3 regions of the Hymenobacter coalescens genome follow, and region 3 is predicted to be linked to each of the others. Evidence: riboswitches for the same ligand, from Rfam matches in the RefSeq annotation. Region 3 holds a riboswitch; each other region holds the start of a gene.
What was found. Region 3 has a riboswitch for S-adenosylmethionine ahead of ACYVKQ_RS06230 (phosphoadenylyl-sulfate reductase). Riboswitches for the same ligand answer to the same signal wherever they lie in the genome.

Region 1: it holds a riboswitch for S-adenosylmethionine, as region 3 does, so the genes downstream of both, ACYVKQ_RS18755 (O-acetylhomoserine aminocarboxypropyltransferase/cysteine synthase family protein) here and ACYVKQ_RS06230 (phosphoadenylyl-sulfate reductase) in region 3, are expected to answer to the same signal.
Region 2: it holds a riboswitch for S-adenosylmethionine, as region 3 does, so the genes downstream of both, metH (methionine synthase) here and ACYVKQ_RS06230 (phosphoadenylyl-sulfate reductase) in region 3, are expected to answer to the same signal.

Annotation. Positions count from the first base shown of each region.
Region 1 covers NZ_BAAGRA010000019.1:567,220-569,432, forward strand. Annotated here, with positions in the region: gene ACYVKQ_RS18755 (O-acetylhomoserine aminocarboxypropyltransferase/cysteine synthase family protein) at 1-1,098, opposite strand, end outside; SAM riboswitch class I at 1,471-1,590, opposite strand; gene ACYVKQ_RS18760 (LysM peptidoglycan-binding domain-containing protein) at 1,873-2,175, opposite strand.
Region 2 covers NZ_BAAGRA010000019.1:25,998-28,210, forward strand. Annotated here, with positions in the region: gene metH (methionine synthase) at 1-1,383, opposite strand, end outside; SAM riboswitch class I at 1,454-1,570, opposite strand; gene ACYVKQ_RS16585 (hypothetical protein) at 1,763-1,885, opposite strand; gene ACYVKQ_RS16590 (PA14 domain-containing protein) at 2,168-2,213, shown strand, end outside.
Region 3 covers NZ_BAAGRA010000007.1:149,720-151,932, reverse strand. Annotated here, with positions in the region: gene ACYVKQ_RS06235 (hypothetical protein) at 1-651, opposite strand, end outside; SAM riboswitch class I at 897-989, shown strand; gene ACYVKQ_RS06230 (phosphoadenylyl-sulfate reductase) at 1,305-2,051, shown strand; gene cysD (sulfate adenylyltransferase subunit CysD) at 2,183-2,213, shown strand, end outside.

The sequences.
Region 1 (2,213 bases), on a different contig from region 3:
ATCAATGAACTGCGTGGCCGTTTCCTTGGAGCCTTTGATGGCGAAGGTGAGCACGCCGCCGAAGCCGCGTTTCAGGTACTTGGTGGCCAGCTGGTGGTAGGGGCTGCTTTTCAGGCCGGGGTAGTTCACGGCTTCCACCTGCGGGTGCTGCTCCAGCCATTCGGCCAGCTTCTGGGCGTTTTCCACGGTGCGGTCCACGCGCAGGCTCAGCGTTTCGAGGCCAATGAGCAGCTGCCAGGAGTTGAACGGGCTGATGGAGGGGCCGAAGTCGCGCAGGCCTTCCACCCGGGCCCGGATGATGAAGGCGATGTTGCCGAATGGGCCGTTCTTGCCGAATACGTCGTTGAACACCAGCCCGTGGTAGCCCTCCGAGGGCTCCGTAAACTGCGGAAACTTGCCGTTGCCGAAGTCGTAGGTGCCGCCGTCCACAATCACGCCGCCGATGCTGGTGCCGTGCCCGCCGATCCACTTCGTGGCCGACTGCACCACGATGTGCGCGCCGTGCTCCAGCGGCCGGAACAGGTAACCGCCCGCCCCGAAGGTGTTGTCGACGATCAGCGGAATGTCATACTTGCGGGCCAGGTCCGCAATGGCCTCGAAATCCGGAATGTTGAAGCCCGGGTTGCCGATGGTTTCCAGGTACAGCGCCTTGGTGTTCTCGTCGATCAGGCTTTCGAAGCTCGCGGGGTTGTCGCCGTCGGCAAAGCGCACTTCGATGCCGAGGCGCTTAAACGCTACCTTGAACTGGTTGTAGGTGCCCCCGTAGAGGAAGGAGGTCGAAACGAAGTTGTCGCCGGCCTGCAGGATGTTGTTCAGCGCCAGAAACTGGGCCGCCTGCCCCGAACCCGTGGCCAGGGCGGCCACGCCGCCTTCGAGTGCCGCCACGCGCTGCTCGAATACGTCGGTGGTGGGGTTCATCAGGCGGGTGTAGATGTTGCCGAACTCCTTCAGGGCAAAGAGGTTGGCGCCATGTTCCGCGTTCTTGAATACGTAGGAAGTCGTCTGGTACAGCGGCACGGCGCGGGCCCCGGTGGTGGGGTCGGGCTGCTGGCCGGCGTGCAGTTGCAGGGTCTCGAAGTGCAGGTTTTGAGCGGACATACGTAGGCTGAAAAGAGGGTTGTGGATGACAGAATCGATGCGGGAAGGCAGCTACGCGCTGCCCAAAGCAGCGGCGTATGCCAGCGTGCGGCTCAGCGCCCGGAGTAGCTCAACGGGTGCGGCTAAGCCACGTGCCGCCCGGAAGCCCGGCGGCCAATAAAAAACGAGGAAGGGTAGGAGCGGGCATCAGCGGCCCGCACGTGACACTACCAACAACAGCAACAACACAGGTCAGCAGCGCGCATCGGGTGCGGCTGCGTGCGGGCACCGGCGGGGGCGCCAAGCATTACGGGCAAAGCCGTAACGGGCGCCGCGGCGGTGCGCGGAGACGGGAAGTTGTCGGGTGTAGGGAGGTAAGTGTTCATAGCACGCGGTTTATTTGCCCCCGGTCTGATAGTCAGCGGGGCAGGATTTGGCACCTGCCAGCTTGTGCATTGCTGGTGGTTGCCAGAGGGTCGTGGAGCCTGTTCTCTCGCCTCTTCGGAATAAATGCGTCAAAAAAAGCCTGCGCCGGAAGCACGGGTGGCACAAAGGTAGTACCGGATGCATAAAACGCAAATCCGGCAAAAAGTTTTCCGCCACTTGCAGAAAATGCTTTTCAGGACCGAATAAGGTGCATTAGGCCTCTGAAACAGGCTGCTACGGCGAGTATAATGTGCGGTTGGCGTCCGGCAAAAAGGCTGGTCTTCCCCGCACAACCTAGCTCCCGGCAAACAAAAAGCCGCCCCGGGGTCGGACCGGGGCGGCTCAATAATCAGAGGCGATGGAAGCGTCTTACAGCTTCGGCAGCTTCAGTACCTGGCCCACTTCGATGTGGTCGGGGTTGGAGCCGATGGTGGACTTATTGGCGTCGTAGATCTGGTGCCATTTGGAGGCGTCGCCGTAGTGGTTCTTGGCGATTTTCGACAGCGAGTCGCCGCTTACCACGGTGTAGCTCTCGCCCTGCGCCGCGGCCGGCTGTGCGGCCGCCGGCTGCGCCTTGTTGCCGAAGAAATCGGTAGCGCTGCCGGTTTGGGGCTGGGTAGGTTGTACGGGCTTCTTCTCGCCCTTATCGCTCAGGAAATCAAAGAGTCCCATAGTGTGGTCTTGGTTGAGGTGTGGGGAACGAAGGCCGC
Region 2 (2,213 bases), on a different contig from region 3:
GCCTTCCTTCAGCGAAATGGAGTTGACGATGCTCTTGCCCTGGGTGCACTTCAGGCCGGCTTCGATGACCTCCCACTTCGAGGAGTCGATCATCAGGGGCAGGCGGGCCACGTCGGGCTCGGAGGCAATCAGGTTCAGGAAGGTGGTCATGGCCTCCACGGAATCGAGCAGGGCCTCGTCCATGTTCACGTCGAGCACCTGGGCGCCGCCTTCCACCTGGGCGCGGGCCACGGCCAGGGCTTCTTCGTACTGGCCGGCCCGGATCAGGCGGGCAAAGGCCCGGGAGCCGGTCACGTTGCACCGCTCGCCCACGTTCACGAATAGGCTTTCGGGGTAGATATTCAGCGGTTCCAGCCCGCTCAGGCGCGTGGCCCGGGGCCGCACTGGCAGCGGGCGCGGGGCGTAGCGGTCGGTGAGCTTCGAGGCCTCGGCAATGTGCAGCGGGGTGGTGCCGCAGCAGCCGCCCACGATGTTCACCAGGCCTTCCTGGAGGTACTCCTCCAGCACGGCCGCAAATTCCTGGGCCGATTCGTCGTAGCCGCCGAAGGCGTTGGGCAGCCCCGCGTTGGGGTAGGCCGATACGTAGCAGTCGGCCAGGCGGCTCAGCTCCTGCAGGTACACCTTGAGCTGCTTGGCCCCAAGGGCGCAGTTCAGGCCGATGCTCAGGATGGGCAGGTGGCGCATGGAGTTCCAGAACGCCTCCACCGTTTGGCCCGACAGGGTGCGGCCCGAGGCGTCGGTGATGGTGCCCGATATCATGATGGGCACCACGCGCCCGCCCTCGTCGAAGAAGCGCTGGGCGGCAAACAAAGCCGCTTTGGCGTTCAGGGTGTCGAAGATGGTTTCGATCAGCAGCGCGTCGCAGCCGCCGTCAATGAGGCCGCGCACCTGCTCGTGGTAGGCCGTGGCCAGCTCGTCGAAGCTGACAGCGCGGAAGCCCGGGCGGTTCACGTCGGGCGAGAGCGAGGCCGTGCGGTTGGTGGGTCCGATGGCCCCGGCCACGAAGCGCGGGCGCTCGGGCGTGCTGTACTCATCGGCGGCGGAGCGGGCCAGCCGGGCGGCCTCGTAGTTCAGCTCGTACACGATGTGCTCCAGGGCGTAATCGGCCTGGGCCACGGTGGTGCCCGAGAAGGTGTTAGTTTCGACGATGTCGGCGCCCGCGGCGAAGTACTCGGCGTGAATGCCGCGCACCACGTCGGGGCGCGTCAGACAGAGCAGGTCGTTGTTGCCGCGCAGGGGCTTGGGATGATCCTGAAACCGCGTCCCGCGGAAGTCTTCCTCGGTGAGCTGGTGGCGCTGAATCATGGTGCCCATGGCGCCGTCGAGCACGAGCACGCGCTGGCGGAGCAGATCGGCGAGGGGGGAGGCGGGCAGAGTCGGCATGTGGCTTTCGGAATTGAGGTGCGCAAAGCGCTATCCAGAAAGCCCCGGCAACCCGAGAAGGTGCCGGTTCCGCTCATCTTTTCCGAACGCGGCTTGCGCCGCCTCGGATGGGAGTTAGCACCTCTGCCGCAGCGGCTGGTTGCTAAGACGTCACAGGGCCCAGTCCCTCAGTCTTTCTGGATAAGCTGTAGCGAAGATAAACGACGCTCCAGTAATTAGCAAATCAAGTAAATATAATATTGTTAAAATCATATGGAAAATAAACCTGCGGAGCATCCGGGCCAAACGGCAGCGGCAATGCGCCACCGGCTATGAGCGGCGCAAAAAAAGCCCCGGCACCGTAGCGGGCCGGGGCGGTTAGCTGGCTGCGGAAGCCGAATTAGTCTTTTTTGACGCAGTTCGGGACGGTCTTGCCTTCCTTCTTCTTGGTGCCTTGCTGCTCGTAGCCTTTCCAGCACGGATCGTCTTTTTTATGGGAAGCGGTGGCTTTCTTAGTCGGCATGGGAATGGAGTAAGTGGCTGGGTGAATCACACTTACCCCAGGAAGTACGGCATTCCCCCGTTCTTGTTGGACTCCACGCAGCTTGTTCGATCAGCAGGCCCTGGCAGCAGACGCAAACTCATTTTTTGTCGTTCAACCGTGTAGGGCGCTTCGCCGCCAATGAGCAGTACGACGCGCCGCCAGCCGCATCCGCCCGACATTTGACTGGGGCTACTTTGCGGCCGCAGCAGACCACCGCCCGCGGCCCGTTGGGTACCGAACACGAACCGATCTACTTGCACCATGCGCACCGTTACGCTTCTGAGCCTGCTGCTGCTGGCCCGAATGG
Region 3 (2,213 bases):
AATAAATACGCTGCTGCTGAAATTCAGCCGAAAATGCCGCGACAGGCCCACGTAAATGTTGCCGCCCGGCTGCAGCACGGGCCCGGTGCGGCCGGACTGTTCGCGCACGTTCGCCACGAACGCGCCCTGCACGTCGTCGAACCCGCTGCTGACGGTGCGCCAGCGCGAAAAGCGCATCGCCGTGATCTTGACGGCTGCGCTCAAGGCGAAGTCGGGCTCGGGCATCCACACATAGGTAGGCTGCACGAAAGCGTAGCTGTAGCGTACCCGGTCGGAGGCGCGAAACTCGCCGCAAAGGTCGGGGCAGAAGGTGGAGAAGGCGTAACCGGCCCCGTAGCCCATACCGCCGTACAAGCTCCAGCGCTGGCTGCCGGGCCGGAAAAAGGCGTATCCGGCGCCGGCCTCCCCGGTGTAGGCCCAGTGACCGTGCTTGCCACGAATGCGCTGGTGCGCGCTGCCAAGCACCGTCAGGCGGTCGGTCAGGGCGTAGGCAGCCTGCACGTCGGTGCCGTGGGTGCCGGCGTTCAGCGCCAGTTCGGTTTCGCCGCGCTGCTGCACCAAGGGCGTCTGCAGGGTGTGCGGCACCACGGCGGCGCAGCCGCTCAGCAGCAGCAACAGCGAGGCTTGGGAAAGAATAGTAGCAGTGCGCACGGAATTCGGAGGCTGACGATGGTACAGGCTTGACTTGAAATCTACCCGCGTGGTTGTCAGGTCCGGCCGGATTATTTTCCGAAGCTTTTCGGATCGGTTCGTATCCACGAAACGGGCAATGAACGTAATTATTGGTGCAGCCCGCAAAACATTGGCGCGGTTGCTGTGGTTAAGGCCGCAATAAAAGATTTGCAATTCTGGAATTCGTGCCGCTACCTTTGCAGCATCAATTCTTCTCAGGATTGTTTTTATACAGAGGCGTGGAGAGACAGGCTCTACGAAGCGCCGGCAACCATCGGGACAGTCCCGAACGGTGCCAATTCCTGACCATATAAAAACACCGACGTCGTGCATTCCGACCTCACTCCCCGCGCAAATTTTATCGGCTCCGCTGCCTCGCAGCCGGGCCTTTTCGGCTTCAACGGCTCCTGTTGCTGTTGTATGCCGACGCGCCGCGTGTGTTGTTGAGGCCCCACGACCTCTTTGCCGTTTTGCTGGAAACGCCTGACAACTAAGCGCTGCCGCTCCGCGCGTCGTTGAGCCGTGCCTGGCGCCGCCCGAATTCGGCGCGCTGCTCCTTCCAGCTTCCCTCTTCTTTCTGCTTTTCGACCTTGCCCGCTGTTTGCAGCGGTTAGGGCTTATTTCTGCTGCGCATGTCGACTTTAATCGATGCACAGGTGGCGCAAATCCGTCAGCAATTAATTGGTGCTGATCCCTTGGATATTCTGCGCGTCATTTCCGCTGAATTTGCGGGCAAGGCTGCTTTCTCCACTTCGTTTGGCCTCGAGGATCAGGTAATTACGCACCTGATTTTTGCCCACGATTTGCCCATCGAAGTATTCACCCTCGATACGGGCCGGAATTTTCAGGAGACCTACTCCACATGGAGCAAGACCGTGCTGAAATACGGCAAAACCATCCGTGCTTATTACCCCAACCAGGATGAAGTAGCCGCGCTGGTGGAGCGCCAGGGCCCCAACGGTTTCTACGAAAGCGTAGACGCCCGCAAAGCCTGCTGCCACGTGCGCAAAGTGGAGCCACTCAGCCGTGCCCTTGCCGGCCAAGCCGCCTGGGTGACGGGCCTGCGCGCCGAGCAATCGGCCAACCGCAGCGGCATGCACGCGGTGGAGTGGGACGCCGCCTACCAGCTGTTCAAGGTCAACCCGCTGCTGGCATGGACCTGGGAACAAACCTGGGCTTTCGTCCGCGAGTACAGCATTCCACACAACCCGCTGCACTTGCAGGGCTTCGTGAGCATCGGCTGCGCGCCCTGCACCCGGGCCATCAAGCCCGGGGAAGACTTCCGCGCCGGCCGTTGGTGGTGGGAAGACCAATCGGCCAAGGAGTGCGGCCTGCACCAGACGGCCGCCGTGCCCACGGCCACGCTCGAAGGGCGTTAACCATTCCTGCTGACCCTGACGACCGGAACAGGCCACTCTAGCGCCTAACTCCCGCCCCACTACCGCATTCCCCACTTTTCTTGACTCCTCACAATCGGTCCGAAATGGCCGAACAGGCACCTCCTTGCCGTATGCCTACGCTCCCCCGCCTAGATTACCTCG